3 regions of the Alloacidobacterium sp. genome follow, and region 3 is predicted to be linked to each of the others. Evidence: predicted binding sites of a transcription regulator. Region 3 holds the regulator's gene; each other region holds the start of a gene.
The links. The regulator LexA, encoded in region 3, represses DNA repair genes until DNA is damaged. The targets are predictions, from matches to a motif close to CANTTCGCTTTTTATTCGC.
Positions count from the first base shown of each region.

Region 1: a site for LexA is predicted at 2,280-2,298, ahead of VEV40_RS17725 (ATPase domain-containing protein). Genes of this name have one in related genera too.
Region 2: a site for LexA is predicted at 6,169-6,187, ahead of VEV40_RS04530 (deoxynucleoside kinase). Genes of this name have one in related genera too.

Region 1 covers NZ_DASQIX010000100.1:14,846-25,629, reverse strand. The annotation lists gene VEV40_RS17735 (error-prone DNA polymerase) at 1-1,241, opposite strand, end outside; gene VEV40_RS17730 (hypothetical protein) at 1,238-1,618, opposite strand; gene VEV40_RS17725 (ATPase domain-containing protein) at 1,927-2,274, opposite strand; gene VEV40_RS17720 (hypothetical protein) at 2,651-2,935, shown strand; gene VEV40_RS17715 (hypothetical protein) at 3,083-3,358, shown strand; gene VEV40_RS17710 (SOS response-associated peptidase) at 3,760-4,551, shown strand; gene VEV40_RS17705 (PRTRC system protein E) at 4,603-5,115, opposite strand; gene VEV40_RS17700 (PRTRC system ThiF family protein) at 5,153-5,965, opposite strand; gene VEV40_RS17695 (PRTRC system protein B) at 5,967-6,674, opposite strand; gene VEV40_RS17690 (hypothetical protein) at 6,765-7,760, opposite strand; gene VEV40_RS17685 (PRTRC system protein C) at 7,868-8,086, opposite strand; gene VEV40_RS17680 (DUF2470 domain-containing protein) at 8,152-8,301, opposite strand; gene VEV40_RS17675 (HugZ family protein) at 8,298-8,819, opposite strand; gene VEV40_RS17670 (hypothetical protein) at 8,883-9,761, shown strand; gene VEV40_RS17665 (C13 family peptidase) at 9,811-10,224, shown strand; gene VEV40_RS17660 (hypothetical protein) at 10,499-10,784, shown strand, end outside.
Region 2 covers NZ_DASQIX010000018.1:17,328-28,111, reverse strand. The annotation lists gene VEV40_RS04560 (lysozyme) at 193-669, shown strand; gene VEV40_RS04555 (DUF4231 domain-containing protein) at 662-1,159, shown strand; gene VEV40_RS04550 (toll/interleukin-1 receptor domain-containing protein) at 1,658-2,719, opposite strand; gene VEV40_RS04545 (PAS domain S-box protein) at 2,912-4,423, opposite strand; gene rpmI (50S ribosomal protein L35) at 4,631-4,828, shown strand; gene rplT (50S ribosomal protein L20) at 5,012-5,383, shown strand; gene VEV40_RS04530 (deoxynucleoside kinase) at 5,500-6,153, opposite strand; gene VEV40_RS04525 (polysaccharide deacetylase family protein) at 6,255-6,968, shown strand; gene hemL (glutamate-1-semialdehyde 2,1-aminomutase) at 6,975-8,297, opposite strand; gene VEV40_RS04515 (hypothetical protein) at 8,372-8,785, opposite strand; gene VEV40_RS04510 (hypothetical protein) at 8,912-9,691, opposite strand; gene VEV40_RS04505 (hypothetical protein) at 9,751-10,044, opposite strand; gene purM (phosphoribosylformylglycinamidine cyclo-ligase) at 10,415-10,784, shown strand, end outside.
Region 3 covers NZ_DASQIX010000003.1:147,527-158,310, reverse strand. The annotation lists gene VEV40_RS01245 (ATP-binding cassette domain-containing protein) at 1-436, opposite strand, end outside; gene modB (molybdate ABC transporter permease subunit) at 429-1,091, opposite strand; gene modA (molybdate ABC transporter substrate-binding protein) at 1,091-1,834, opposite strand; gene VEV40_RS01230 (helix-turn-helix transcriptional regulator) at 1,827-2,228, opposite strand; gene thrC (threonine synthase) at 2,847-4,073, shown strand; gene thrB (homoserine kinase) at 4,070-4,990, shown strand; gene trxA (thioredoxin) at 5,253-5,585, shown strand; gene lexA (transcriptional repressor LexA) at 5,633-6,232, opposite strand; gene VEV40_RS01205 (response regulator transcription factor) at 6,498-7,196, shown strand; gene VEV40_RS01200 (sigma-54 dependent transcriptional regulator) at 7,701-8,432, shown strand; partial or broken gene VEV40_RS20625 (FlgK family flagellar hook-associated protein) at 8,724-9,527, shown strand; gene VEV40_RS01185 (hypothetical protein) at 9,782-9,943, shown strand; gene VEV40_RS01180 (hypothetical protein) at 9,936-10,175, shown strand; gene VEV40_RS01175 (hypothetical protein) at 10,208-10,423, shown strand; gene VEV40_RS01170 (hypothetical protein) at 10,353-10,784, shown strand, end outside.

The sequences.
Region 1 (10,784 bases), on a different contig from region 3:
AACCCGGTCTTTGCTGTCTCTACAGGTGTAGTGGTTGGAACCGTGAACGGTTCGAGGTGAAACCCTTCCGCGGCATGCGTGTCGTCGAGTACTGCCTGCCCGACGTTTTCGTCACCAACGATGGCGCGAATACGCGCGAGTGTTACATCCAACCGTGATGGTTCCGGCAGCTGCGGGGAAAACAATCCAAGTTGCACTTTGCTCGTGCGGCCGGATTCTGCTGTTAGAGTCAGCGCAAGGATTGCTGCTGATGGCGGATGAGCTTCGAGATCGAGATGCAGCAGTTTGATCCAGGACTGTTTATCGTTGGTTGGCTTGGCAGGCCGAACCGTGCGCGAATGAGTTCTGCCAGCTTCGAGCTTCAGCACAATCGTCACGGACGCGAGTGCAAGGATGCGCGCAGTGGCGCGAAAGATGAGCTGCTCCAGCATTACATTCACGACAAAGAGCAAGGCATCGAGCAATTCGACCGGAGAATCAAGCTCCATCTGTTCTTCGAGAGTGAAGACAGGCTCGACTGGTTGAAACAAATGGGACAACTCGCCACAGGCCAGCTGACGAAGACGTTTGCCAGCTTGGCCCATGCGTGAGATCAGCTCTTTCTCAGGCAATGCCGCAAGCATTCCCAAGGTATGAATTCCCCACAAGGAGAAAGTCTCGGCCTGCTTTTCCGTGAGATCGAGGACATGGAGTGGGAGTCCCGCAAGCGCTGCGCATTCTTCGCCGTTAGGAACAACCTTGATAGCGCGTTTGGCGGATAAACCTTTGGCGATTGCAATCGCTGCATGAAAGTTGCTGCTGACAGCTATGCAGGCTGATACTCCCAGCGTTTTCACGCGGGTAAGGAGATTCTGTGCCAGAGGTTCGGGCGGCCCGAACAAACTTCTTGTTCCGGCGATATCAATAACGCAAAGGAAAGTGCCATCGATGCTGCAATCTTCCACTCGGGGCGAGAATCCGCCTGCGCACTCAAGGAGAATCGTTCTGGTTAGCTCTTCAGTATTCAGGGAACGCTCGAGGACAATTGCAGAGGGAAAGGTATCTACCTCAACCTGGGTCATGCCGTAAGCAACCCCGAGTGTATGCGCGTTCTTGTTCAGCGAACATACCTGCTGCAATGGCGGATCGCCGGCCATGACGACACATGGTTTTCCAGTAAGATCCGGTTTCAAGCGCAGGAGCGCCTGCGCGGGAAATTCCCTGGCATAGAGGCAGGCATACAGTTCAGCATGCTTTGTCATGCTCCACCTGCCCATGTGGTCCGGCTGCGCCAGTTCGCGACCGTTTCTCTCTGAGGGGGCTTGCGTAGAGGAAGTACATTCGTCGGAGTTTGCGAGAAGCGCCGGCGTGTCAATTCCAGTGAATGCGTGATGCCAGTGCATACCGTGGGTTCATCACGGCGCGCCATCCCAGGTTGGAATCGCAGCAAAAGTTCTCCGCTGCTCTTCGCGCAGGAGTGTTGCGTAAGAAGGACGATGCTTGCCTGCGTTTGCTCAGCCGCGGCTCGATAGCGAAACCACGTTGCCAATGGAACGCGCGAAGTATGCTCAGGGGCGATGCTGCCCATATCCAGCACAACCGCACTGAAGCCTCCGGCCTGCAGGAGAAGATCGGTCACTCGGAGTGCCTGATCGATGCGAGATAAAGGCTTGCTCAAAGGAAGCAATCTTGCGCCTTGTTTTGGCATTCGTGTCTTCGCACACGGTTCGAAAACTACCGTTTCAGGTCTTTCCTTACGCTGCGGTTCCGCGCAACGTGGAGCCAGGGTTTGCGATTGCAATAAATCACTGACTGCGCTGGAGAGGCCTTTGACTTCATTGCGCGGGTGAGTGCCGAATCCGCCACCGTGCAAACCTTTCTTGATTGATGGTGGAATCAGGTATTTGTCAGGAAGACTGAAGGCATGTGTCGATTGAACTGACGCTGTTATTCTACGCCACATCGGACCCAGAGAAGCCGTGACAGATCAATACCCGAAGCTGCGGCAGATTCGGGATGCAATGTGTTCGACACATCGACCCAGGCGCAGACCTTTCCTGCCTTCGTCATCTGCGCAATAAAGGAGAGTGCCAGCGAGGTACGGCCCGAGGATTCGGGACCTACCAGCTCCGTGATGGCGCCGACTGGAAAACCACTTCCAATGAGTGTGTCGGTTTCCTCAACACCCGTTGAGGAAACCGGCCTAACCAATCGCGGTGCTGGAGTCAGTGCTGAAGGAATTCGGTCTGCCAGGGCAGCTTCGATCTGAGCACGTAATAATGTGGCAGAAGGCATAAAGCTTGTTCGCCTTATCTTCGCTCTACGCGCTTACCTCTTGTCAAGGAGATGAGCTGCATCTAATACTGGGCAATATTGCTATATCTAACTGAATACAAATTACTTATGTGTGACACTATATTGTTTAATTATTTTCTCCTTTTCTTCGCTATTATGGATAGCGTGTTCCATGGACCTCCACAACAGATCTACGATTTCGTCATTACCTATAAGCGCTGTCGAGAGAACATAGCTGCCCCGGTGCAGACGATGCCTGACTCATGGATTATCCATACCTGTCCATTGTGTGGCGAGCGTCGGCGCTACCTTCCAGCGGAGATATTCAAGGGCAGACTATCTAGCGATTTTGAAGTGTGGGCGCGGAAGACAAAACATGCCATCTGAGCCTGAGATCGGCGGCTACAACATTTCCACGGATTGGCCCAAATTGGGACCGTCACTGTTGATCGCTACCTGTCTCATCTTGGCAATTCGCACAGCGAAGTGGCCGGCAACATTTGAAAACACAAGTTCTAACCCCGAACTCGATAAAGAGATCGAATATGCCACATTCCTAGCCAGCCGAGTCATGGCCTCCCTGGTGTCGAAACGGGAAAGGCTGTTTCCACAGAGACGCGAACCCTGGTATCAACCAAAAGATGAAGACGGACCGAAGTGATAGGGATGGAGCCTTTAGCTCTTTTTCGCCGGGTAACCATTTGCTGATTACAAGTTGATGCGGCAAGAAAACCAAAGAGGAGTTTCAAAAGGAAAGCCCAACAGCTACGGTTCCATCATTGAGTAGCACTTGGGGGGCTACTGAATTGTGGCGCCAGTGAACGAACAGTTCACTGGCGTTTCGCATTTCGGCAGCATTACGATGACGCGCATGGAACTGAAGGACCACATCACCTCTGACAACAAGTTGAACTTCTGTGATACCGGAAATCGTCTTGCGTTGGACTATCTGAGAATTTCTCGTGATGTGCTGAAGGGCGTCTCGAGCGGTGATGATGAGGGATACCTGAAGTCACGAATCACCAATGCATTTGAAGCTCTGTTGAGTCACGCACGCCACTGCCCGCATTGCAAGCAGGATTAGGACCAAAAGCGAAAGGGCGAAATCCCTTTCGAGACATCGCCCTCTGCCATTCCGATTTTTGAAGACCTGGTTCGGAAACCAGATCACGACATCGTCATCCCGGAATTCGTCGGGACCTGCGAACTTGCGCCCGCTTTTCCCGTGCTGTTCCGTTATCACATCCGTCGCAAGAGCTTTCTCAGTTTCATCTGTAAGCATTCAGTCTCCCGAGTGCCTGACGAGTCCCGTTGCCGGTTCTCTTGACGATCCCTCGTATGCTCTCTTCTTCTGGAAGATCTCTCTTCCGTTGCTTTGAATACTACTCGCGATCTTGATGAAATTGGGAGCCTTCCAAACATTTTGTAGTGTGGAAGGGTGCGTACAAATTGTGGGAAAACAGGCCAGAAATATAGGCTTATGAAATGTGCGGTCGATATCAGCGGAGGGCCGATAAGCAGCGCATCGCGGAGGCCTTTCAACTCGGCAATGTTGATGGTCTGGCTCTTGAATTTGCGTCGGATTACAACGCTTCTCCCGGCTCGATGCAGCCCGTCATTGTTTGGGATGAGGAGTTCGGCACCTGCACCATATCGATGATGTTCTGGAAGTTCCTCCCACCGTACGTAACCGATCCAAAGAAAATGAGCATCGACACGATCCTTGCCCGAGGCGATCGATTGCTCGAAAGCAATATATGGCGTGAATCGTTTCTGAAACGGCGTTGTCTTGTCCCGGTGGATTCCTTTATCGAGTGGCAGCGCCCCGATCCGAAGACAAAACTGCCATGGATGTTCGCTATGAAGGATGATCAACTGTTCGCTTTGGCTGGCCTATGGCGACATTGGTACTCACCCGATGGTCAGTCGCAGATGGATAGCTTCGCCGTGATCACTACTGAGCCAAACGAATTGCTGGTCGAAAAGACCGGCCATGATCGCATGCCGGTCATCATCAAGCGCCAGGACTATCAGCGCTGGCTCGAGACCGGCGACCCCAATCGCCTACCCATCGATCTTATCCGGCCATTCGATTCGGACAAGATGAAAGCATGGCGAGTCGATCGAAGGCTGAATAATGTGAAGAACAATGATGCCTCGCTCTGCCAGCCGGTAAACCCAGTGGAAGAAGAGAAACCTTCCAAGAAACATGGAGCCACCGAGAAAGCAAAGCGGAAACCTAAGTCAGATGAAGGCGATCAACTCAGCATCTTTTGAATCCAATCGCTACACTCACGCGACGAGATGTGGGAGGGCAAAAGAGAGCTTTTAGGCGATACGTGCCTCTTCCTCTTCTTCCGTCTCCTCATCCTCTTTTATTTCCGCAAGAATCTCCGCCTCTTCATCTGAATTGGCTGAAGGAGTGGCGCTCGCGCATGCAGCGGGCTTATCGAAAAGGCCACGCACCTTCGGCGGCTCTGGTGCTTTCTGCTCGTCCTTCTTCACAGGCGCTTGGACCGGAACTGACTTCTTAGCGGTCTTCGATTTATTTCGTGCTTCATCCTGGGCGGCCTTTGCTGCTGCGGCCATTTCCTCTTTGGTGCGGTCGAGCGTGTTCTTCAATTCCAGATGACTGGCGACGAAGCTGACAAGGGCATCAGGCAGTTGGGAGTCGAGTTCGGCCGCGGTTCCGGTGAAGCTCATCGGAGTGGTAAGAGCTGCGTTTTCGCTATCAGCCAGCTTCTTTGGCAGGACATTGACGCGAATCTGATCTTCTTCGAGAGAAGTGACCGTCATGAGGATAGACCTCTGGCGCAGGAGTGGAACGAGTTGCTGAAACATGGGCATTCGATTGAGGGCGGATGATATAGATGATTGTCTACGCTGTTGCACGGAGCCGACGATTGCGTCTCCTGACCTTCGTCCACATTTCGGGATCGACCGGCAGAGCACTTATGCGCCCTGTCTCGGCGCTGAAAAAGGCTCCGTGATGATTGAGCTTTCCATACCGGAAGAGCCGCGCCAGCATGGCGAGCGCGCTCGCTGCAAGAGTCTGGTTGATGAATGGCTCTTGCCGATCGAGGGCTTCGATGGCAGAGCAGCTCGGCAATGGATCCTCGCCAGCCGTAGCGTCGACGATCTCGGGATATAGCTCACTGACCGTGCGTAGTCTGGCGGCCGCACGCCGATTTCGCGAGTTTAGCGGCTGTCCGAGGATGTATTGCCCGCTCGCTGCGTTGTTGCCAATGTCGAGCCAGTAGGTCGTTGTGTGCAGCGGCCGCGTGACTGCCCGGTCGATTACCTTTCGTGCGGCGCGGGTATCGACGCAACCGATGAGCAGATCCGGATTCTCGTGATGCGATGGACGCAGTGTGCGGTCGGTGAAGAGACTAGGTTCGGCTGACCACTTCGTCCCCCAGAACAAATTGATTCGGTTGATGAGCACTATGGCTTTGTTCTGGCCAATGTCTGAGGCAGAGAATGGCTGGCGGACACAGTTCGTTTCAGACACGGTGTCGGCATCCATGATCGAGACCTGGAGCCCGTAAGGATGTCCCCACACGCGCATCGCCTGATGCAAATACGGCAGGCCCATGAGGACGGCGCTGCCGGTTCCGCCTGCTCCCACTACCAGCACGCGGACCGCTCGACGGGCTAGGAAGCCAGGTGGCAGTGAGTGCTCGACGCGCATTTCAACTCCTTTCATCACGCACGAACTGGGCGAGTGTCTGCGGAAGGACGATGAGCGTCTTCAAAGGGAAGAGCGCCCGCTTTCCTGTTAGTTCGCTCCAGAGCCCCACGAATCCGCCCTTGTGGTGCGTAAGGCGGCCGCCATTGGCATGTGTAAAGGCACTCTCGTAGAACGCCCGCTCCCAATCGGATATGGCGGCAACAGATGCGTTTCCCGGACACCGCATCGATCCTGTGCAGACCGTGCCGCAGTCCGAGAGGTTCCAGTAGGGGGCGACAGCGAGCTTCGTCTGTACCTGGGGACGCTTGTTCTCAGTGAGAGCGCGTATCTTCAATTGACCGTCAGCGGCCCGCCACACCAAAGGAGGCTGCGGGAAGATGCGCCCGTTCAATTGATCCGCCTTTCCCTCGGAGTGCTGATAAAACATCTGACGGCGCTGAGCCGGCGTCCACCAGGCAATCATGCGATCACTTCTGGCGAGGATATTCTCGGGGAAAACCTCGGCTGCGGCTCCGCCCCCAAGCGATCGAACGAGCGACTCGACAAATGCGAGGGTGAGCGGTTGCGCCGGTCCGAGAGCAGGCGCCGTGTTCTGCTGCGTTATAACCTCGTGCTTCGTAATGAACGTTGTCTGATTCCCGTGATAGACCAGCAACGCTTCACGCAACTCGAAGCGATGGTTCTCCCCGATGGCTATCTGAACTTGCATGTTCTTTCTCCCATTCCTGGAACTCCTCCACAAGTTCAAAGAGCTCGGTGTTGAATGCAATAAAACGCTCGATGACACGGATGGCGTGTTTCACTTCGTCGGCCTTCTTCGGAGAAAAGACGACACTGAGTGTCGGCTCCGGCGAGCCTTCGAGCATGTGTTGACCCTCCTCGTCGAAACAGGCAGTAATGGCATCTCTTTCCTTGAAGGCAACAAGTAACGATGGGAGCGGAGGGCCATCGTAATAGCGGTCTTCGAGAGGCTCCCGCGACTGTTCAACGCGTAGACGGACAGTCGTTGCAGTTTCCTCAGCCGGTCTATCCAGGCACGGTGGGGGCCATTGTTGTGGGCGTGTAGCAACCGACGATTTTCGATGCTCCACTTCTCATTGAGCGTTTTCTGAATGCACTCCGGGAGTGCCTTCTCCACTTCTGGAAACTCATATTGACTGCGATTCTCTTCCTCATCCTGATTCGCAGACTCGATCAACATCTCCTCATACATGACTGCGTCGATGTGATCGTAGATCCGCATGACGCGATACAACGCGTGAATGAGGGTCCAATAAAATGCTGCCCCTAACCCCTCTGCCTGTTTCTCCAGTTCATAGAGTGCTCGTCCGATCTTCAGATATCCCGCGCCGCAGCAATCGATCGTCACCGCCAGCTGACCATTGCCGAGGCTCGAACCGTAACCGTCGCGTTCAAAGACGTCGCTCATCTGGAGGTGATACTCCACGTTGCGCCCGAGGAGTTCAGCGCGCTCTCGGCCGATACTGTTCATGATGCTCTGTCGCGCGAAGACGACTGCATCGCCGCCACAGCCTTGCCACGTGCCTGGGGAGCCCAGGCCTGCCTCGACCAGAGCAGCACATAGTTCATAAAGCAGCTCCGCGTTGACTTCGTGCTTGTATTCGGTCGGAACCCTGTCGAACGTGGGAAGAGCCTGGCCGAAGGCGCGCGCGAGTGTACCTATCCAAGGGGCGGAATGAGTTCCGATGGAGTCGAGAGTGGCACGCTGTCTGCGCTCGCAAACCGGTCCATGGCCTGGCGAACGGCGCCGGCGAGGCTTATCGATTCTTTGCATTGGAGATGCCTCGCAAGTAATTTCTTTGCTTCTGGAGGTGGCGCAGTCGCCTTCATCGCGAGTAGCGTCACCAGCTCTTTTCGTGCCATCTCGGACGGGGGCACGGTTTACCCCTTCGACCCGATGGCTCTGGCAAAGGTGTAGCGCAGGCTCGTTCCCGTATCCTCCGGTCCGGTCATCGTCGCAGTGGCAATGTCGGGGTACGAAGGGGTAAGAAGGTCGCGGACCTGTTCGATGCTCATCCATGGATCCGGGTCGGGAATGCGTGTTCCATTGAAGACAAATTCACGAGGCAAGCTGCTGGTCTTGAGCGTAGTGGTAGCCATTTCATCCTCCAGAATGATTGCGGATATGGATTATTCGTTGTGAGTAACTCTTCGTCCGATTGCGCCTATTGCCTGGCTTGGCGGACCATCTCGACCAGCACCGTCCGCGTCTCCATCGGGGTCGCTACCTCGCCGGGGAAGTTGATGCGAATGCCTTTCATTCCCTCATTCGTTTTCAATCGAAGAGTAAAGCCCAGCCGATCGACTGAAGTCATGGCCGCTTCCGTTGCCTCAACTCCAGCATGGGAACTGCCAGCAGAATCATCGCATCTACGTGGTCAGCGTTCATGTGTGCGAGGATGCCGGGTGCGCCGCCAGCCAGCGGATCAGGAGCCGCATTCTGGTACTCATTTGCCTCCACCCATCCCATCACGCCAAAGCCTCCCATGTAATAAAGGTCAACGGGTTGGAGCCGGAAAAAACTGAAGTCAGAGAAGTCGACCCAGTACCGACTATTCTCATGACGTGTAAGATAAATTTCTCGAACCGATTGAAGCTCGGTTTTGAGAACCGGTTCGGCAAGGCCGATCAGAGTAGCCCGAGTGGCTCCAAGTGGATCGCCATCGGCATTCGCTTGTCCAACGAAGAGGCTGCATCGCGGGTCCGCCTTCAAATTCTGGGTATGCATGGCCATATTGCTAATCAGAAAAAGAGGCCGGCCTGCAGGGTCGAGCGCGAACGGCATAAGAGATCCGAACGGAAAACCCGCATGCTTGCGGAAGAGCGTCGACAGGGTGCCAACCGAAGTTAGCGAGAGGAGGGTACGGACCCGCTCAGTGTGACTCGCGATGGAGAAATGATGCGTGATGCCCGCGCGCTCGTTAGGCAGCCGATGACGGTATGGGCGATTCGAAGGCCCTTTCGACCGCCCAGCACCACTGTCGAGTTATCCCAACCTATTCAAGACGCCAGATCAGCAATTGTTGGCGCCAATTCCATTATCAGTGGCAGTAACTACCTTGTGTGGTTTGATTTGCTCAGTGGGAGGCACCTCGATAGGATAACTTCGCGGGGGCTCATCAGTGACCTCTCAGTGGATGCGGCGGGTAACACCGCGGTGCTTCAGTCAGACAATATCATCAATGTTTATTCATCATCCCGGAAACGGATTGCGCAGCTGATTGCGGTTGGATCTGAAGACTGGCTTGCCTTTTCGGAGGAAGGTCTGTTCGACGGATCAGCGAAAGCACTTGAGTGGGCAGGGTTCCGACCGGCCGAAGACGAGCCTCTCCTCACAGTCGATCAGTTATTCAACGAACTTTACACACCTGGATTGCTTGCATTGATAGGCAAGGGGAGCGCGCCGCATCTACCTCCTGGCATTAACCTAAAAACATACCTGCAGCTGCCCGGGTTGAAATCACTGCTGCAGAGTGGCGATCTGATTCCTGCATTGAAGCATGGCAAGGCTGTTCTCTGTGTGGCTAGAGAGGAACTTTTCTCGACCCTGAAAGAGATACGGGTAGTTGACAGCGAAGAGGATTCGGACCGCGGATGTCCGCGGCGAATAATACCCAAGGACCAATCCAATCCGCCTGCTTTATATGCGGGTTTGGAGACTCTGATGCGGGCTAAAGCCGACTACTCCCTGGGACGGGCGGAAAATGAACGGGACTTCAGGTTCGGTACACCTTCTGACCGTCGCTATCAGCCGGTATTCTCCGAACCAGCCTGATGTTCCGACTGCTGTTCGGTCGTCGCGGGACCTCAAGCAGGTCCTCAACATGCGGGCGGCGGGCGACAAGGTTATCGATTGGGGCAACAAGACCTTGTGCGGCAGTCTCGAAAACGAATCGGCTACGAAGGCAGCAATCCTCAGTTGTCTCGGCAAAATAGCGAACTCAGTAAAGCCTTCGGATATGGTCATACTTTCACTCGCGGAACATGGAACAACCCGGGGGAACGAACTCTTTTATTACATTCCGCACAGCGACGGCAAGGAAATCGAGGGAATAAGTTCGGCAGAACTCGCAGATGTGTTCCGGAAACTCCAAGCCAGACGCATCATTGTTATCGTGGACGCATGCGACAGCGGCGCCGCAATAGCTCCGCTGCAGCAAGCAATTCTGGCAAGAGTCGCTACGGCCGCCAGCCTTCGAGGCAAACAGCCGGATGGGCAGTCAACCTCAGATGCATAGGATGTTCAAGGCATAGTCCTGATTGCAGCGGCGACAGGAGTTGAGCCGGCGAGTGGTACTAACCGTGTGAACCCTTTTCTGGATAAGCTGGTGAAGTTGCTGAACTCGGATGTTCAAAGCCCTCTTACATCGTATGCGCTAGCCTCCGAGATGCAGAAGCCGATATTTACCACGGATGAAGGATTGAAAACTCGTATTCAGCCCTTCGCAAGCGCACTGGGTGCTGATTTCCAGGTCACTAAGAACACTAAGAATTGAATTCAGGAGGTCGCCTTTGAAGGCTGCTCGATGGGTCATTTTGACCGGGATCTTATTCTGCGGGGTACTCCGTGCACAGGAAAACAACTTGGTGAAGATCGTGAGCGCCATCCAAAGGGGCACGAACACCCATCCTATTTTCGATATTCGATTGTCCTACGCGTTTGAGAGCCGAGAAACGGTATGGCTAGAAGGAATCGGAGTCGTTCCCGGTTCCGGCGACATACAATACACTCTCCGTGCTCGTCAAGTCGTCTTCTTGGATAAAAGAAAGGGACAGCTACTTTCTTTTGTTCCTGTCA
Region 2 (10,784 bases), on a different contig from region 3:
ATCGCAGCGCCTTTCAACGTTAGTAAAGAACAGTTGAGAAGCAAAATCCAATGCTGTCTCTGTTTTTCCTGTGTCAGTTTTGATTCCCCTCGCATTTTTGCGCCCTCAACCTTGGTTTGCAGTCTGCAAAAATTGCCGTGCGATGTGCGAACGACGTGCTATTCTTGCTCCCGCATTCCTGAGGGGACAGCAATGGGAGTCAATAACTTCACTTACAGCCAGGATGGTCTTGCCCTCACCAAGCAGTTCGAGGGTTGCCGCCTGACAGCCTATCAAGATCAGGTCGGTGTCTGGACGATCGGCTACGGCCATACCGGCAAAGACGTTGTTTCCGGTCTGACGATCACCCAGGACCAGGCAGACGCCCTGCTGGCGCGCGATATCGCCGGGTCGTCCGCATATGTGAACCTGGTGGTCACGATGGCCTTGCAGCAGAACCAGTTCGATGCGCTGGTGGACTTCGTCTTCAATCTGGGCCGCACAGCCTTTGGCAACTCAACCATGCTCAAGTATCTGAACGCAGGCAATTTCGCCGGCGCGGCCGGCCAGTTCGTGCTTTGGGACCACGCCGGAGGCCAGGTCGTTCCCGGCCTCCTGCGCCGCCGCCAGGCTGAAGCGGCGATGTTCCAGGGTGCCGAAGACGGCGGTTTCGGGGTTTCAAATGGGTGATCGCATTACCTTGCCTGAGAGCGCGACTTTTCAGCGGCTGGAAGACCAGATTGCCTGGTATAGCAGCAAGAGCCGGTCCGCGCAAAAGATCTTCAAGCGCTTTAAGGTGGTCGAAATCATCGCTGCGGCGCTTATCCCGTTCCTGAGCGGCCTGAGCTTCAGCGACACAGTCAGGGTCTACATCCCGGTGACCACCGGCATTCTCGGCATGCTGATTACGATCCTCGAAGGCATCCTGCACCTGAACCAGTATCAGCAGACCTGGACCAACTACCGCGCAACGTCCGAGGCGCTCAAGCACGAGAAGTTCCTGTACATCGCTCATGCCGGTTCGTACGCCACGGTGTCAGACCCGGATGCGTTGTTGGCCGAGCGCGTCGAAGGCCTGGTTTCGCAGGAGAACTCGCAGTGGACTTCAGTCCAGCAGCAGTCGGCAAAACAGCAGGCTAAACCAGGTACCGATGATGGCGGATATGGTGTTCCAAGATGACAGGTAAACCTCGTGCCTACACTACCCGAAATTTATGCGCGCAAGAAAGAAGCTAGCGGTCAAGTTAGCGCTCAAACGCGAAGTTTAGCATTGGGTCTGCTCGCACTTACATGGGTCCTTCTTACTGCACATGATGAACCTCTGCGGTCAATGGCGGCTAATGTAAATCCGTATCTGATCCTCTGGCTCGCTGCCATTTCTATACTTGTCATCATGTGCGATCTCTTACAATACGTGGCTATAACGAGCATGGCTAATGCTGCTTACAAGCGAGCAGAAGCTTCACAAGCAAAGATGAGTCAGTACGATAACAAGTCCTTCGCATATAAGGCTCAAGCAACGTTGTATTATGCCAAATTCTGGATTCTTGCAGTAGGTGCCATCTTGCTCTTAGTTATCTTCATTCAACTTCTCTCGCCAATCAGGCCACCTAGTCAGTCATCAAGACACTGGTTTCCGCTCTGATTAATGTTTATTTTATTTCTAGGATGAGGCTAGCTACTGCCCGCGCACAAACTCAAGCTGGTGTGAATTGGCCGGGCGCTGCGCATAGGTGTTTTCGATCAGCACGTTGAGTGTTCCATTGCGGCTGGGGAAAATGGTCAGCGAGGCGACACGACCCTTTTCCTGTCCGGTGGCATCGCTCAACATGCTCCATGTCGCCTTAGCCTTTCTGCCGTCGAAGACAGCGTCCTGTGTACCCCAGTCGCAGTTAGAAGGGCGGCACAAGCCCCAGGCGTGGATGGCGAGCTGATCGCCTTCGCCGGAGATGTCAAGCTCGACAATCGCGTTGTGTCCATCGGCTTCATGGTTCGTCCATCGGCCGTTGAGAGCGCGCGCCCCACGTTCGGTAAAAGGGTGTTTCAGCACAAAGAAAAGGATGAGTGCGGCGACCACAATCGCGAGTATGATCAGGCCAGCGGACAGTCGTGAACCCGGCTTCATTGGCCCTTGTGCGGTTTCAGGCGCAGAGTGGAGCGGAGGCAACTGCACAGGCACGGCGGCGTGGACCGGCTCGGCTTCCAGCGCAGGGTGTAGTGGCGGCAGCTGGACGGGTACGGCGGCGTGGACTGGCTCGGCTTCCGCCGCCTTCGACGCGTTTACGTACTGCGCCAGTGCCTTGATAAGCAGCTCCACGTCTGAGTTCCAGCGGGCGTGCGTCAGCTCAACGCTGTTGCGGTAGGCCAGATCTTTCAGATTGTCCGGAAGCTGATCGGCGTGCGGCATGTGCGCGTCGTGCACCAGCACGGGAATGACGGCGATGTTCCGCTTCAGCGCCGAGGCGATTTCGAGCCGGACGTAATCATTTTCGTTGTCGAGGCGGCGCGCGCCGTCCGATCCGGCGATGGTCGCCCAGGTTGGCCCAATAATGGCGAGCTGCACGCCACAAGAGGCCACGTTATCATCGATGGCCTTGCGAAAATCCGTTCCCGGGTCGATGCCCGATACATCCATGAAAACCGCGTCGTTGCCGAAAGCCCGTGTCAGGTCGTCAAAGAGCCGTCCAGCCTCGCCTTCGGTGTCGTCACGGCGATAGCTGATAAAGATGGCGTGCGCCACAGTGTCCCCCTGTTTTTTCTGCGAAGCAGAATCATAGGGGGTGATGGGAGTTAGGGCAAGGCGATTTCACTGGCCTGATGCGGATTTGATCTCTTATCGGGCCCACCCGCTCGTAGCTAAATCCATGAAAAGGCGTGGTGCTCTGCCAGAATTGTCCAATTTCTCACGGGTTGTTGTGCTTTTGAGCCCTTTTCAGTCGGCGCCAGAGCGCAAGGCAGGAATAGCAAAAGGAATGAAAATAGTGATTGTTGTTCCACTGCGCTCTTTCTCGGTGCTGCTGGAGACAGAGATCTCGCCTCCGCGCTTCTCCACAAGCTGTTTTGCGACCCAGAGACCGATGCCGGTTCCCATGTCGCCCTTCGTGGTGAAGAATGGCTCGAATATCTTTTCCAGGTGCTCCTGCCCGATTCCAGTGCCGCTGTCGCGAATGACCATGTGAACCCCGTCACCTTTGGATCTGGTGAGCTCTCGAGTAGAGATATGGAGCAGCCCTCCTCCTTTCATCGCATCTATGGCATTGGTAATGATATTGGAGATGACCTGGAGCATCTCGCCCTTGCCTATCGCAATCTTCCGGACATCATTGAATCGCGTGTCCACTGAAATCGATGAAGCATGCAATCTGGAGTTGTAAACGGTCAACACGTTCTCTACCAGATCATGCAGATAAAGTTCCGTGGGCGAGTTCGAGTCACGATAATAGCCCAACGTCTGTTTCGCAATGTGGGTAACCCGTTCCAGTTCCCCTTCTGCGATACGCAGGAGATTGTAGGCTTTGCCTTCTGCGGGGCTGCATTCCCGCGCCAGGTAGATCAGGTTCATTAGCGATTCGAGAGGATTGTTGATCTCGTGAGCGATTGCGCTGGCCATTCGCCCAGTGGCTGCAAGCTTCTCAGACTGGATCAAAAGCCGCTCAATTCGTTTGCGGTCCGAAATATCCCGCGCAACCTTTGAGGCGCCAATTACCTTGCCCAATTCGTCGCGGATGGGTGAGATCGTGACTGACACCTCGATGAACTCGCCATTTTTCTTTTTCCGTGTTGTTTCGTAATGATCGATCCGCTGTCCCGCTCTCAGCTTCCGCAGGAGTTCATCTTCTTCGTAGTACAGCTCTTCAGGAATGAGCCGCAAAATAGGCTGGCCAATCATCTCGTCAGCGGTATATCCAAACATGCGGCATGCCCCTTCATTCCAGGTCCTCACAATGCCATTCAGATCCTTGCTGATAATGGCATCATCCGCGGAATCCACAATCGCAGCCAGCATGAAAAGGCTCTCGTCGTTTCTTCGCTGGTCCGAAATGTCGCGGGCGATGTTTGAAGCGCCGATGACATGCCCTTCTGCATCTTTGACCGGCGAGATGGTAACGGAAACAGGAAACCTTTCACCGCTCTTCTTCAGCCCCGTAGTCTCGAAGTGATCGATATGGCTGCCGTCCCGCAGTTTGGAACGAATTTGATCCCCCTCATAGTGCAATTCCGGCGGAATGAGCCGGCGAATGGACTGGCCGACAATTTCTTCCGGCTCATATCCGAATACGCGAGTCGCGGCTTTGTTCCAGGTGATAATCGTCCCGTTCAAATCCCCGCTGATGATGGGATCGTCGGAGGAGTCGACGATCGCGGCGAGGTGAAAACGAGGATCGAAGGCACTTTGTTTAATCTCTTTTGTGCCTTTCTCCCGGATGTAACGGACAGATTGCAAAGCTCATAACTCCAATTCGGTATCTGGTGGCGTCATGGCGGAATTTGACGCTTAGGAAGTACGATGCCGATTGAACTTCGAATGATTTCTACCCGGGAGCCATCGCATCGCAAGGCACCTTCATCCGGCAACGCATGGGTAGCGCTTAACACCTCAATCCCGTATACTGGTTGATGTTGTATCTACTGTTTTTCTAAGCAGGAAACCATGCCCAAATTGAAGACACACAGGGGCGCGGCCAAGCGCTTCAAAAAGACTGGTACCGGCAAAATCAAGCGCGGGCAGTCGAAGATGCGCCACATCCTTACGTCGAAGGAGACCAAGACCAAGCGCAAGCTCGCACAGAGCGCACTGGTTTCGGACGCCGACCACGCGAAGGTGGCCCGCATGATTCCATACGCCTGAGTCTGAAATTGCCGGAATCCGGCAATTTCAAGGTCTCCCGGTAAAGCGTTCCGATTGGAGGCCCCGGCCAGCAAAGGCCGAGCGATTCAGGATTGACAAGCGAGTGAAGAGGTTAAAGCCCGGAATTTCCGAGCCTCCTGCCTCCAGCCGCATAACGAAAGACGCAAAAGGAGAACCAAGGCAATGCCCCGCGTAAAACGTGGAACCAAACGCAGTGACCGCCGCAAGAAAATCCTGAAAAGGGCGAGCGGTTATTTCCTCACAAAATCGAAGCTGTACCAGGCAGCTCAGGAAGCCGTTGAACGCGGCCTCAAGTTTGCCTACAGCGGTCGCCGCCAGAAGAAGCGCCAGTATCGCTCCCTCTGGATCGTTCGTATCAATGCAGCCGCCAAGCAGAACGGCATCAGCTACTCGCAGCTGATCAACGGCCTCAAGAAGGCCGGCGTAGAGCTCGACCGCAAGATCCTCGCTGACATCGCCGTGAATGATGCGCAGGGCTTCACCGCTCTGGTAGAGCAGGCGAAGGCCGCTCTGGGGAATGCTGCCGCAGCGTAGTCGAGTTTCTTAGTTTAGTAAAAGGGAGCGCGAATTTCGCGCTCCTTTTTATTTTGCTCAAAGCTTTTGTGCGGAGCCGTAAAAACAGATCCCTCGCGTTGCTCAGGATGACAAATCTAGCGGGAATCGGCATTCTCGCCAAGCGGCAGAAAATACTGCGTACCCTTGATCGGCTCAGACAGCCGCTTCATCAGCAGTTTCAGGTCTTTGTTGTTGTTGACGAAGTCGATGTCCGAAGTATTCACAATCAGCAAATCGCTGGCCGAGTAGTGAAAGAAGAAATGCTCGTAGGCCGCGGCGATTTGCTCGATATAGGCATCGCTGATGGCGCGCTCGCCGGCGGCTCCTTTGCGTTTGAGGCGCTGCTTCAGTACGTCCGGAGTGGCCTGAAGGTAGATGACAAGATCAGGAGCGGGTAATTGCTCATGGAACATTTGGTAGTAACGGTTGTATAGCGCCAGCTCTGCGTCGCTGAGATTGACATAAGCAAAGAGCTTGTCTTTTTCAAAAATGTAATCAGCCACGACAGGCTCGTCGGCATTCTTGGCTTGCCGTAACTGCTCATAGCGTTCAGCGAGAAACCACATCTGTGAGGCAAACGCCATTCCCGGCTCTGCGCCATAGAAACGGTCGAGAAACGGATTGTTCTCCGGCTCGACGATGTGCTTGGCGTGTAGAGTCCGGGCCAGATGCTGCGCGAGAGACGATTTACCGACGCGAATCGGCCCTTCAACGGCGATATATCGAGGCTGCTCAAAAAGCTTGGCCATCACACTAGCTCACAGGCGAATAAAATACGAAACTATCATGCTTCCATGCTGGAGCGCCAGCGGCAGGTTCCAGAACTGGCAACAGGCTAAACTGAATCCACATGCTTGCCACGCTAGCCACTGCAGGAGCCGCGGCCACACTGGCTGCGGGCGGATATGCTTATGCCGCCATGTGGCCCACTTCCCAGATTTTTGGCCGGGCGATTGTCGGCGGCCTCGATCCAGGCGAATTTGCCCTTACCTATGACGATGGGCCAAATGATCCCTGGACGCTGCAATTGCTGGATGTACTGGGCCGCCATAACGTTCGCGCCACCTTCTTTCTGATCGGACGCTTCGTGCGCCAGCGTCCGGAGATTGCCCGCGCGATTCGCGCTGCGGGACATCTTGTCGGCAACCATACCATGAGTCATCCGATGCTTTTGTTTCAGTCTCCCCAAAAGGTGCGCGAAGAATTAGCTGGCTGCAACGCCGCGATCGAAGATGCCTTGGGCGAGCCGGTGCGATATTTTCGTCCGCCTCACGGCGCGCGGCGGCCGGATGTGCTGCGCGCGGCACGGGAACTGGGGCTGGCTCCTGTGCTGTGGAATGCGATGGGCTATGACTGGAAGCCGACGACCGCGGAACAGGTGCTCGAGAATTTGCAGCGTGGGATCAAGCGCAACCGGCGGCGAGGCATGGGGTCGAACCTTCTGCTGCATGACGGTGGGCAGGCCGGGATCGGGCAGGATCGCAGTCATTCTGTGGCAGCTACGGCCCGGTTGCTGGAAGGTGAGAACCAGGTTCGGTATGTGACTGTGGATGCCTGGGGCTGAACTCCGCTAATTCCCCGCTTCACGAACCGCAGCAAACGCCTCCCTTGCAGCAGCAATTGTCGCAGCGATGTCATTCATTGTGTGGGCCGCGCTCATGAACGCAGCCTCGTACTGCGAGGGCGGCAGCCAGACGCCCTGGTCGAGCATGGCGCGATGGAAGCAACCAAATGCCGCTGTATCGGAAGTCGAGGCAGACTCGAAATCGGTCACGCTGTTAGCAGTAAAGAACCAGGTGAACATTGCGCCTACGCGATTCATAGTGACTGGCACACCTGCTTTTACTGCTTCGGCGGCCACGCCGTCTGCTACAGCAGCGCTCAACGATTCGAGCTTGGCATAGACTTCGCTCTGATGTTCTTTCAAATAGCCGACCATCGCGATGCCTGCGGCCATAGCCAGCGGGTTTCCGCTAAGAGTCCCAGCCTGATAAACGGGGCCGAGCGGTGACAGCATGTCCATGATTTCCGCGCGTGCGCCAAAGGCGCCGCAGGGCAGTCCGCCTCCGATGATCTTGCCGAGCGTGGTCATGTCAGGCTGGATGCCATAGAGCTCCTGAGCACCGCCATAGGCGACGCGGAAGCCGGTCATTACTTCGTCGAAAATGAGCAGCGCGTGTTCCTGCTTCGTGATGTCACGGAGCGATTCGAGGTAATCAAGCTCCGGCGGAACGCAGCCCATGTTGCCGACGACCGGCTCAAGGATAATGCATGCGATCTGGTCGCGATGTGCGGCGAAAGCCGCTTCCACGGCGGAGATGTCATTGAAAGGCAAGGCGAGGGTAAAGTGCACAATCTCGTCAGGCACCCCGGCGGATCCTGGGATGCCGAAGGTTGCTACACCCGATCCGGCCTTCACCAACAGGCCGTCGGAATGGCCGTGATAGCAGCCTTCAAATTTGATGATGTAATCGCGCTTGGTGAAGGCGCGAGCCAGCCGGATGGCAGACATGGTGGCTTCCGTTCCGGAGCTGACGAAGCGTAGTTTTTCAATCGACGGATACGCCTCAACGACAAGCTCGGCGAGATCGCCTTCCGTCGGAGTGGAAGCGCCGAAGCTGGCGCTGTTGGCCGCCGCCTGTTGTATGGCTTCGACCACCGGCGGAAAAGCATGGCCAAGAATCATTGGCCCCCATGAGCCGAAATAGTCGATGTAGCGATTGCCGTCCGCGTCCCACAGATACGCCCCCTCGCCCTTGACCGCGAATGGAGGATTGCCGCCGACTGCGCGAAAGGCGCGCACGGGCGAATCAACGCCACCGGGAAAAAGCTGCTCTGCGCGGTGCTGGAGTTCGGCGGAACGATGGAGTTGGCGCTTCAGGGAAACAGGCATAACAGTTCAGTATAGAGCGCAGCAAAAAGCCTTCCGTTGAAGGAAGGCTTCTGTGTCTTGGATTCTTGCCCGGATTAAAGCGCTTCAGCCAAACGCGGCAGCAGGCCGGCATGGCTGGTTTCATAGAGGGCCAGCAATCGCCGCGTCATCAGGTAATAAGAAGAAGCTGCCTGATGGATGTAGAAGGGCGCGCGGATTTGCGAGCGGCGAACGATCATATCAATACGGAGACGGAAGATAGCGCGCTTGAGTTGCACTGCATCGTGACGCATGCGCTCGGTGACGATCACGCCTTCTTCAAAATTCCAGCGCTGCACATATGCGGCGAGCGCGATCAACAGATCGGCGTTAGCCCACATGCGGAGAAGTCCCTCCTTGCCGCCGATCAGTCCCCACAGATGTTCCGGCTCAAGCTGCAGTTGGTTTGCCTTGGGTTGCAGATTGTCGAGCGCTACGATCTCAAGGCCGCGTGAGTGCATGGGTTGCATGCGAGACAACAGGTCTTCCCACGTAGTTGAACGGAGGCGACTGGCGCAGGTCTGTAAATAAACAAGACCGCCAGCGAGAAGAACCAGGAATGAGATCAGTAACAAAATAACCATCGTGGCCAGCTCTCAGCGTAAATTTTGAGCACTGCTAACCTGGGTAGAATCGTATTGAACTTTTGCATGTAAGGCAACAAGATATTTTTGCATTTCTTCCGGTAGTTCCCGCCGTTCCGGTTCCGGCAGCCAGAAGGCTGCGATCCAGTAAATCACGGCGCCGATGTAGGCGAGTGTGCGAACATGCTCAAGTGTTTTAAAATCTTGCAGATGAGCGGTCCCGTAATAGCTGTGGGCAACATCGACCATGGCCGAAATCAGGGCCCAGGCGGTGAGTCCCTGCCCCAGACGCATAACATGATTTTTCCATACTAGGCCCAGCTTCTGTGCGGAGAACATAGTTACAAGGAACAATTCACAGAAAATAAGGCTGGTAAACAGATACGCCCGAATTCCCCAGGCATCGATGGTCTTGGGAACCGACGGATGCACTGCGAAAGTGAGCCCTGCTGCGATAAACGCTCCCACTATTCCGGAAATCAAGAAGCTGGCGCGCGCGTCCCGCACCCATGTACCGGTAGGCCGCAATACAACGCGCGCAACTTCGATGATCAGAGCGACCTGCAACAAGAAATCAAATGCAAATGTGATCCAATAGACCGTCGCATATAAATGAGGGTCATATCGTATCACCAGGAAGCCGATGATATTTTCAACGACGTAGTACCCAATCAGCGTAGTGAATACAGGAAACTGCTGCCATCGTCTGTAAAGGAGCAGGACGACGAACAGAATAAAAGTGCCTGCGAAGCTCGCTGCCCACAATGCGTTGTCCAACAGCGACACTTTCATACAGGCATCTTACGCGGACTGACCTTCATTCGAAGAAAAAAATCAGACAGTCTTGCAACTCATCCAATGACTTGACCAATCGGGCTGGGCATGCCGCCACCGGGGCCGAACTCTAAGTCAGATCTCTGACCGATAGGACTCGGCATACCGCCGCCAGGACCGAACTCTAAGTCAGCTTTCTGGCCAATAGGACTCGGCATACCGCCGCCGGGGCCGAACGCGATGCTGGTCTTCTGACCAATGGGACTGGGCATACCGCCGCCGGGGCCTGCACTAGTAGCGGCAACGAGAGGCAGGGCAGCGAAAGACAGAATGGTCGCGGCGAGAACGGCAGAACGGGAAAAACTCAACATAAGAAAGGCTCCAAGCGCAGGTGCGCTGCATTCAGCGTATCTGGTGGATGTACTTACGCGAAATATTTTCTTCAAATTTCTTGCATTTCACTGAAAAATGTGCATTTCTTACAATCGAGCTTCTTTGGCTGGTGGCTAAACGCAAAAGCAGTCCTAATTTCTTATTCCAAAAGTCTCGGTGCGAACGCTCCATGGTTTCGGAATATTTTCAGATGACTTGGAACGCTAGTCAGCCATGCGGTTTGTGCCTTTGCATCAAAAGCCAAAATCGAAGAAAGGAAGTAGCTTAGATGGGATGAGCGCTCCTGGCCGCGCTGCAATGCTAAACTGACACTTTCCAACCTCAATTCCTAACGAAAACGGAAATGCTTTGTCAGACGAAAAATCCAGCATCCCAAAATCTCCGGTGACCTATGCCGACGCCGGGGTCGATATCACCAGCGGCGACCGCGCCAAACAGCGAATCAAATATCTGGCCCAGAAGACGTTCACCCGGAACGTGTTGAGCGAAATCGGCGGCTTCGGCGGTCTTTTCAAACTGGATATGACGAAATATCAGCAACCTGTGCTGGTTTCAAGCGCCGACGGCGTCGGGACCAAACTTAAAGTTGCCTTCGAGCTGGGAGTTCACCACACCGTGGGCGCCGATCTGGTGAACCACTGCGTCAACGACATTGCTGTGCAGGGGGCTGTCCCGCTGTTCTTCCTCGACTACCTGGCGACCGGACGCCTTGATGGAG
Region 3 (10,784 bases):
CGACACGCTGATATTCTCCCCCGGACAATTCTTTGGGAAGGCGTTCTGCCAGCGCCTCTACCCGGAAGAGGCGCAGCATCTCTTCGACGCGCTGTTCTCGCTCGGCTGGAGCGAGAGCGTGAAGCCCGAAGGCCACATTGCGCCGCGCTGTCATATGCGGAAAGAGCGTCGGCTGCTGGGTGACATAGCCGATTTTTCGTTTGCCAGCTGGAATATTCAAGCCTCGCAGCACGTCGAGAAGCGCGTGATTCAGCAGAATGAGTCTCCCGTTCTGCGGCTGGATGAGGCCAGCAAGGATGCGAAGTATGGTACTTTTTCCCGCGCCGGAAGGACCGAAGAGCACCGTCCATGGAGACATCAGGCTGAAGCTAATGCGCAGGTCGAGCGTACCGATTCGGTGTTCAATCTCCGCGCTGAGAAAGGGAATGTCAGGCACGGCGCGCCTGCCTTCCCCATCCATAGACGAGGATGAGCGCCAGCAGCGAAACACTCAGCAGCAGAATGGCGGTGTGGTTGGCCTGGGTGTAGCGGAAATCCTGCACCTGGTCGTAGATCGCAATGGAGAGCGTCCGTGTTGCGCCGGGAATATCGCCGCCGATCATAAGCACAACGCCGAACTCGCCAACAGTATGCGTAAAACAGAGCACTGCGGCGGTAAGGATTGAGCGGCGAGCCAGCGGCAGCAGCAGATCGAAGAGAATTCGTAGGCGACCTGCGCCGAGGAGCGTCGCGGCATCCAGGACCTCCGGGGAAATGGCAGAGAATCCCGCTGTGATGGGCTGCACCGCAAAGGGAAGGCTATAGATCATCGAGCCGATGACCAGTCCGCTGAAGGAAAAGGCCACAGGATGGCCGATGATGTGAATCAGCAATCGTCCGGGAGCAGTGCGCGGGCCGAGCAGAACAAGCAGATAGAAGCCGAGAACCGTTGGCGGCAGAAGGAGCGGCAAAGTTGCAACAGCTTCGACAATTGGTCTCCATCGCGCCTTGCCGAACGTGAGCCAGTGGCAAAGCGGAATAGCGGCGCATAGCAGGAGAAGTGTAGTCAGGACGGCAAGCTTGAATGTGAGCCAGAGCGTTTGCGCGTCCATCAGCTTGCAGGCTCTAGTCCCCGCGCGGCCAATTCCTTCTGGACAGGAGGCGACAGCAGATAGTCGAGGAACTCATGCGCCTGCGTCCGATGAGCAGAGTTTTTCAGAATAACGGCGCCCTGCAGGATGGGCGGATAGGAGTCATGTGGCATCGCGATATAGTGACCGTTTGCTTTTAGCCGTTCTGAGAGCACGGAGGTGAGAGAAATTAATCCAGCTTGTGCGTTGCCTGAATCCACATATTGCGCCGTTTGCGCGATGTTTTCCGCAACGACCAGCTTCGATTTGAGCTGGTCGTAAAGGCCGAGATTCTTCAACGAAGCTTCAGCGGCGCGTCCATAGGGAGCGTGTTGCGCGTTGGCGATGGCCAGTGTCTTCAGCGCTGGATCGCGCAGCGTATTCACGGAAAGCGGGCGGAATGGCGAATCATTGCGCACCCAGAGGACCAGCGTACCGCGCGCATACGCGACGGGCTTATCAGCGTCAGCGAGTCCTTCTGAGATCACCCGCTGCGGAAATGAGAGGTCAGCAGCCATAAAGAGATCGAAAGGCGCGCCGTTCTGAATCTGCGTTGCCAGCGTCGCGGACGATTTGTACGACGCATCAACGTGGATGTGTGTCTGTTCCTCAAACTCCGCAAGTATCGGCGGCAGGACGGGTTGGAGATCGGCGGCGGCGGCCAGCCGAAGGGCCTGAGCGTTTGCCAGAGGAGCGAAGAGCAGAAGCAGGAGGAGCCTATACACGCAGCACCATGACCTCTGTGGATTTGATGAGCGCGGCGACGGTTTCTCCCACTTTGAGCTGCATCTCGCGCGCGGCCTCGGCGGTGATGATGGAGTTGATGATCTGCCCGCCGATCGAGAGCTTGACTTGCGCGAGCAGCCCGTCGATCCTGATTTCAACAATGCGGCCCACAAGCTGGTTGCGCCCGCTCAGAGCGCGCATCATCTGCCGCTTTGGCGTGTCCGGTTGTTTCGCTTTGTGAAGAAGGCTATCCAGTTCCCCTTCGGGAATGCGGTAGTGTCCTCCGGGCGTTTTCACCGCCTTGATTTTTCCGTGATACAGCCATTGCTTGACCGTCGGATAGGAAATGCCGAGTCGCAATGCGGCTTCACGCGGAGTCAGGAGCGATGCCATGCGGCGATTTTATACGATATTGTCGATTTGGCCGCTCATATCAGTCGAATTTCTATTATTTATCGAGTTGTACCCCCCTTATTTTGTACAAAGATCCTTTGTTTTCAGCAGTTTACAGATGCAATTCTGTACGAAGATTGTCTGTTTTCAATGGTTTAGGTGCTCTTTCAGAATTGCTTCGCAAAAAGGAAAAGCCCGCATCATTAGCGGGCTTCTTCTCTCTATTCCTATTCTAACAATTCAGGGCATAATTACCGGTCAAATTGGCCATTGTTTTTAATTTTTGGAATGTGTGGGTTAGAAGATCTCCACCGCCTTAGGGACTTGACAAGATTTTGGGGTGGCCCTTGGAGCCCCAGCCTGCGGCAGAGAGGTATGGCTCTTCGAGCCGGTTTTCATTCACTGGCCTAAAAGGCCCGATACTTCTAGGCTCCCATTATCATCTGGCGAGCTTTTCCGAGGGCGGATGCTAGGCTAAGAACATCCATGGAAAATTCTGGGCACAAATTGCGGTGCACGGGGTGTGGGCGTGTCGTTGAACAGGGCGAGTTGAAAGAGAACTTTCGGTGCGAATGCGGCGACTTGTATGAAGTTGTGTACCCCTCGTGGAGCGCGGGCATGGCCGAGATTCGCAAGCCCAACGCGAGCGCGCTGCGCTGGCTGTGGAAAGAGCGCTGCGTTTCTCAGTCCGACGCTGATCGGAGCGGTGTGTGGCGCTTCCGCGAATTACTGCACATTCTGCGCGATGAGGCGAACATCGTCTCGCTGCACGAGGGAAACACTCCGCTCTATCAACTGCGGAAGGTCGCGAAATCGACAGGTATTGAGCAGCTTTTCGCCAAGCATCAGGGAATGAATCCGACTGGCTCATTTAAAGACGCTGGGATGACGGCGGCGCTTTCTGTGGCGCATGAGCTTGGCTTTGAGTGGGTGGCCTGCGCTTCAACCGGGAACACATCGGCGGCGATGGCCGCTTACGCCGCGCGGGCGGGTATGCGCAGTCTGGTGCTGATTCCGGAAGGAAAGATTGCGTGGGGCAAGCTGTCGCAGGCCATGGATTATGGCGCGCTTACGCTGCAGTTGCGCACGGATTTTGACGGCTGCGTGCGCGTGTTGAATGATGTGGTGAAGCGGGCTCCGGTTTATTTGCTGAATTCGGTGAATCCGTATCGTCTGGAAGGGCAGAAGACTCCTGCGTTGGAGATTGCCGAGGCTTTCGAATGGGAAGTTCCTGATCATCTGATCGTTCCCGGCGGAAACCTTGCTAACAGCTCTGCTCTGGGCAAGGCGTTCCTGGAGATGAAGCATCTGGGACTGACGGCAAAGCTGCCAAAGATTTCCGTGATTCAGGCGGAGGGTGCGAACCCGTTGTACCGAAGTTTGCAGGAGAACGGCGGCGAGACGTTGGAACCTGTGGAAGCGCAGACACGGGCATCGGCCATTCGCATTGGCAATCCGGCGTCGTGGAAGAAGGCAGTGCGCGTCATCCAGCAGACCGGCGGGTATTGTGAGCAGGTGAGCGAAGCCGAGATTGCGCTGGCGAAAGCCGAAATCGGGGCGGAAGGCATCGGGTGCGAGCCTGCGTCTGCGGTGACGCTCGCCGGTTTGAAGAAATTAGCACGGCAGGGCAAAGTGCAATCTGCCGAGAGGGTCGTGCTGCTGCTTACCGGGCATACGCTCAAAGATTCGGACTATACGATCGCTTACCATCGCGGCGAACTGCTGAAGGCGTATGAGGTTGGCGGGTTGCGTCCTGAGATTGAATTGACGCGGCGCAATGCGGTCGAGCTGGATGCGTCAGCGGACAATGTACTGAAGGAACTCGAAAGGGCCGCGGGGCGATGAGTAAAGAGCGGCTTCATCTGCGACTGCCGGCGACTTCGGCCAATCTGGGGCCGGGGTTTGATGCGCTTGCCCTTGCGCTGACGTTGTATCTTGAGGTCGAAGCTGCTCCAGCAGAGCGCTATGCGATTCACGCGAGCGGACGCAATGCCGATGTGTGCGGCGCGCTGGAGCGGAACCTGCTGCTACACACTTACAAGACAGTTCTGCAGAAACAGAACGCTGCGGAAATACCGCTGCAGCTCGAAGTCCGGAACGGGATTCCTCTGGGCATGGGCTGCGGTTCGTCGGCTGCAACACGGCTGGCTGGTGTGGCGCTGGCATCACACTTCGGCGGGCTTGGCTGGGACCGGCGCCGTATCCTCGCGGAAGCGTCTCGTTTAGAAGGCCATCCCGATAACACGGCGGCCTGCTGGCTGGGGGGATTTACCGTGGCATGCTGGCATGGCGATGAAGTGGAAGCCATTTCGCTGACGCCTCGCAACCAATGGCAGGCATTTGTCGTGATGCCGCTGAAGCCGCTGGCAACAACGATCTCGCGCAAGGTGGTTCCTGAGATGTTCAGCCGTGCCGACGTAGTCGCCAACCTGCAGCGGGTGGCGCTGCTGACAGCCGCATTCGCCACCGGATATGGGGAACTACTCTCAACAGCGGTTGAGGACAAACTACATCAACCTTATCGCGCGGAAGTTTGTTCGCTTTTGAAGAAACTGCTGCCGCTATCAGGACAGGGAGACATCCTTAGTGTCACGCTGAGCGGGGCTGGACCATCCGTTCTGTTGCTGGTGCAGCCGGGCATTGGTAACGATGCCACAAAAGAACTTGTGCGAAAGCATGCAGATGGTGAACAGATAGAGATACTGGAATGCGGCCTTCAACTGAATCCAGCACTGTGCCGGATTGAGCGCCTGACGAGATAGCTACCTGATTCAAGGTTACTTTTTGCGTTACCTAAGTTTTCTTTACACGGGCCATGCAAACAGTTAATTTCGCTTTCGTGGGCAGTTCTGGGGGAGGGCTGCTCTAGCGCCCGTGACTCATAACGTGAGTCCGGGCGCTTTTATTTTTTGAGACAATTCGAGTACTCCGGAACCGTATCCTGTTGCGACCTTTGCGCACCATTTATCATCAAATGAGTTGCTTTGTGGACTCAAGAGAGTCGGAAGGGTATGAAGGAGGAGCATGGCAGGTCTGGCGGTGGTAGAAGTAAACGATGCGAGTTTTGAGCAGGAGGTGCTTCAGTCGGATCAGCCTGTTCTGGTTGATTTCTGGGCGGCATGGTGCGGGCCGTGCAAGGCTTTGGCGCCGATTGTCGATGAGGTCGCTTCAGAGTACAGTGGCAAGCTGAAGGTGATGAAGATGGACGTGGACCGGAACCAAGCCACCCCTATGCGCTATGGAATCCGCGGTATTCCAGCGCTACTGCTCTTCAAAGGTGGAAAAGTCGCCGACCAGATTGTTGGATATGTTCCAAAGGACACCATTGCGCGCAGCATTTCCCGCGTGATTGGATAAGCATTCGTTTTGAAATCGGGAAAAGCCCGGCGGGAAGCCGGGCTTTGCTATCTATACTTTCTGAGAAGACCATGTACGCGCGCCTGAATGGCTACTTGGGCCGCCGGCACATAAATAGGATCCATTTCGATATTGGATGGCTGCAGACGAACCATAGATCCTTCCAGATAGTAGCGCTTCAGTGTGGTTTCCGCACCGTTCACAAGGGCGACAACAATGTCTCCCTGGTGCGCGGTGCGTGTCTTTTCAACTAATACATAATCTCCATCAATAATGTGTTCGTCTCGCATCGAATCGCCACGAACTCTAAGCGCAAATGCATTGTCGCGGCCGATCAGGTCGGAGAAAGATATAGTTTCGACATTTTCCGAGGTTTCCAGAGGAAATCCTGCGGAAATGGTACCCATCAATGGAATCAAGCGCTCGTTTTTACTCTGGGCCGGTACCAGATCGATTGAGCGGCTGCGATTATGCGCGCGACGCAGAAGACCTTTGCTTTCCAGGTTAGTGAGATGCTTGTGTACCGTAGCCAGCGATTTGAGGTCGAGTCCGCGTGCAATTTCTTCAAAGGAGGGCGAGTAGCCATTGCGTTGCTCAAAGCCGGAGATGAAATCCAGCACTTCCTTTTGCCTTCGTGTTACCGCCATAGATCGCATTGTAGCGAATAAAAAGCGAATCATAGACAACTTTTTGCGGGCTGGACTGGGTTATTTCCTGTATGCGCGGATAGCCGTCACGATAAGGGCCATCCGAGTCAAGATCGTTTCGCGCTTTAATTTCTCACTTGCCCATTCTGGAACTGCTCGATCAAGTCATTTCCATTTCTGAACGCTCCGCAATTTTGCGCTCAAGATTGCATTGTGTTCCACCTGCGCTACAGGAGAAGGTGGAGACACGACAAGGAGCCACTGAATGCGTTTGTTGATTGCGGAAGACGATCGCGCACTTCAGGTTTTATTACGGAAAGCCATGGAGGCTGACGGTCATCGAGTCATGGTTGCGGGTGATGGTCAAACAGCAGCCGATATCTTTGCCTCGGACGCGCCCGATCTGATCATTCTTGATCTCAATCTTCCGCGCAAAGATGGCGCGGAAGTCCTCAAGTTTATTCGCTCGATCAATGACGAAATTCCCATTCTGATTCTTACAGCGAGGATCGAATTGGACACAAAGGTCCGTTGCCTCGACATGGGGGCTGATGACTGCATGCAGAAGCCGTTTTCCCTGCGGGAGCTGCGCGCTCGTTGCCGGGCATTGACACGGCGCAAACGAGAAACTGGACTTGTGCTGCGGTATGCAGATCTTGAGCTGGATCGCATAAATCGCTCAGTGAAGCGCGACGGCGTAGCGGTGGTGTTAACCAATCGGGAATTTGCCCTTCTTGAATGCCTGCTGCAAGGCCGTGGGCAATCGATTTCACGGACAGATCTGCTTGAGCGCGTTTGGGAGGCGAAAACGAGCGCCAACACAAACATTGTGGATGTATATGTGAATTATTTGCGCCGAAAGCTGAACGATACCGGCGCCAACCCACTGATCCAAACGGTGCGGGGCCAGGGGTATGCGATTGCGCGCCTGAACATGACCGAGAAAGGAGATCTTGAATGGTGACTTTGTCTCCCCCGATGAAACGCGAGGCGGTGGCCCCGATGCGAACGGCAGTGCTTGCCAGCGCCGATGTCTCTTTTCGCCAACGGGTAAGGGAAACACTGGCCGGCCTGCACTGGACGATTCGGGAAGCTGGCGGTGGGGCAGAGGCGCTGGCATATCTGGACAGCGCTCCGGCCGAGGTGGTGATTCTCGATTCATGGCTTCCCGATCTTGAAGTGCAGGAATTTATTGAAGATTTCGGGCGGCTCTATCCTGCAACCGATCTCGTGACGGTCGACGGAACCAACACGGAAAAAACACCGCGCAGTCCCCGCCGGAACGAGATCCTGTTCGCACTGCGGCAGGCCCAGGACGAGGACGGTGCAATATGGAATGGCGCGCCAGTTATCGAGTGGCGCGACTGCGCAGGCTGCCGCGCCGCTCGAAAACCTCGCTTCAACAAGCGAACGCATGTTCCCCGACCCATTGTGCAGACTGCCGGAGTTTATCGGGAACCATCCGGCAATGCTGGAAGTAAGCCGCCGTATCCGCCTGGTTGCGCAACGCAGCACACCGGTGCTGGTGCAGGGGCCGACTGGAACCGGCAAGGAAATGGTGGCGAAGGCCCTGCACCGGTTAAGCGCGCGCTCATCACGTCCGTTTGTCGCGTTGAACTGCGCCGCAATTCCTGAAGCGCTGCTCGAAACTGAACTTTTCGGACATACCCGCGAAGCTTTTACCGGTGCCGTGCAGGGGCGCGTGGGCCGCATTGAAGCAGCACAGGGCGGGACATTGTTTCTCGACGAGATCGGCGAGATGCCGCTGCAGCTACAGGCGAAGCTGCTTCGCTTTGTCGAATGTGGAGAGCTGCAACGTGTGGGCGATAACGACCCGGTGCGGGTCGATGTCAGGATCGTTGCCGCGACGCATCGCTCACTGGCGAAGCTCGCGGCTGAAGGAACGTTTCGCGCTGATCTCTATTACCGGCTTGCCGTTTTCCTTATCAAAACCCCGGACCTGCAATCCCATAAGGGAGACCTGCCTCTGCTGGTGCAGCATTTTCTTGCGGCGATGGCGGAAACCAGCCCGGCGAAGTCCATCAAAGAACCGGCAATGGCAAAGCTGGAAGGATATGGCTGGCCCGGCAATGTGCGCGAGCTGGAACATGTGCTTGAACGCGCATGGATTCTCGCTGAAAATCGGCCGGAGATTGGCATAGATGAAATTGAGTTTGGAGAAGAGGCCGGAGCATTCTGAGGATTTTCTAATCTCAGGGCGCAAGTTCGGGCCGTCGTCTGCAACAGAAAACAGCGGAACCGTATCTCTGTCCTGACCATCGGCAAATTTCAGGTGAAGGTGAGCGAATGCAGATAACAACCCCAATGAGCGATGCGCTGGAACAGTATCTCAATCTATCAGCCTTGAGTTGAAGCTGACCGCCGAGAACATGGCGAACGCCAATATGACGGGATACACGAACCAGTTGCCGGAGTGGCGGCGAACGATCCGGTGACGATCGATGGAACCAGCTATGGACAGGGCGTGACCATGACGGGGCCGTCCTCGCAGCGTGATCTGATATTGGAGCAGCGAATCCAGCAGCAAACGCAATTGGAGCAGGGGACCGATGCGAGGCAATCTGCCCTCCGGTCTGTGCAGAACATCTTCAGCAGCGCCACTTCGGCTTTCGCGTCGGCGTCTTCGCTCGATATCGGCGCGAGTATCTCCGGTTTCTTCAGCGCGCTTTCGCAACTACAGTCGAATCCCGCCGACATCTCTCTGCGCCAATCTGTATTGAATGCGGCCACTACTCTGGCTGGTTCCTTTCAGTCCGCGTCATCGCAGTCGACGGCGGAGCAAGGTTCGCTTGACCAGCAGAGCACAACGATTGTGACGCAGGTGAATTCGCTGACCCAGGCAATTGCCCAATTGAACAGCCAGATATCCCAGACTTCGAGGAGTGGCGATGCTTGACAGCTTGAAGACCAGCGGCAATATGACCTGCAGCAGCTTTCAAAGCTGGTGGGCATTCACCAGATCAAGACGGAAGACAACAGCCTGACCATCACAACTTCCAGCGGCGTTCTGCTCGTTTCAAAGGGCCAGACGTTCTCTCTCAGCACTTCGGTGTCGGGAGGAGTGACCCGTATCTCCGACGATCAGGGCAATGACATTACCGTCATCTTGGCAGGTGGAGGCGGACAACTTGGGGGCATTCTCACAGTCCGCGACCAGGACATTCCCCAGTTACAAAGCTCTGGATACGCTGGCCTTCGATCTGGGCACGGCGGTGAACAACCAGAATGCGCTCGGCTCGGACGCGAACGGCGCTGCCGGCGGCCCTGTATTTAACCTTCCCGGAACTGAGTCAGGAGCGGCGAGCACAATCTCCTTAGCTATCACAGACCGCGCGAGATTTGCAGCGGCTGCGGCGGGCAATGGTTCTTCTGACGATACTAATCTCGAAACGATGCTTCAGCTACAGACCCAGGCAATCGCAGGCGGAACGACTCCATCAAACTACTATTCTAGTTTTGTGTCGGCCCTCGGTACTAGTCTCCCAGGTCTCAGTCGAGAATACGGCACAGCAGGCGTCCCTGACGCAGTTGCAGACGCAGCGCGACTCACTCTCTGCCGTGAACCTGAATGACGAGGCGGCGCTGGAGAATCTGCAGCAGGCATATCAGGCCGCATCAAAGGTGTTTACGATTCTCGATACGGTCATGGCCTCGGCCATCAACCTCGGCGTGGAAACGACAGTTGCCTAAGGACCAGATGATGCGATTCGATCCCTTTTATCTGAATAGCGCTGTAGCATCGCTCGACCAGACCTCGGCAATCGAGCAGCAGTTGACGAATGAGATTTCCAGCGGAACGCGCGTCAATTCGTTAAGCGACGATCCTGTCGCCGTCGGCGAGAACGCCCTGCTCGGTTCGCAGTTGAGGCTGGACGACAGGTTTTCACAAGCGGAAAACTCGACAGTCGGAATGCTCAGGTAACGGATTCAACGCTGAGCAGCGTCGTTTCACAGTTGACGCAGGCCCTGTCTCTGGCGACTGAGGGCAACAATGGGACTCTCAATGCGAGCGACCTGAAGTCGATTGCTACGCAGATCTCAGGAATCCGCGATGAGGTGCTCTCTCTGGCGAACACGACCTATATGAACCGGTATATTTTTGCGGGAAGCCAGGGGCACGTCGCCGTATACCCTCGACTCCGCAGTAACGCCGAACACAGCCACCTATAACGGCGATACGGTCGTGTCCTATGTCATGACACCGAACGGCCAGAAGATTCGGACCAATGTTCCGGGCAGCCAGATTTTCAGTGACCCCACCAGCAATGTCCTGCAAACGCTGAACAATCTGGTGGCGGATTTCTCATCCGGAACAGCTTCGACAACCGCCATTTCTGACACGACGGCCTTGAATTCCGCCCTGAACTATGTAAGCCAGCAACGGGTTGTCATTGACAATTCGATTACCCAGCTTCAGGCCGCACAAAGCTATGTCCAGACCCAGAGAACACAGATTACTTCAGCCCAAACGAACCTCATGCAGACAGACGTCGCGCAGGTTTCCACTCAACTAAGCACAGCGGAAACGCAG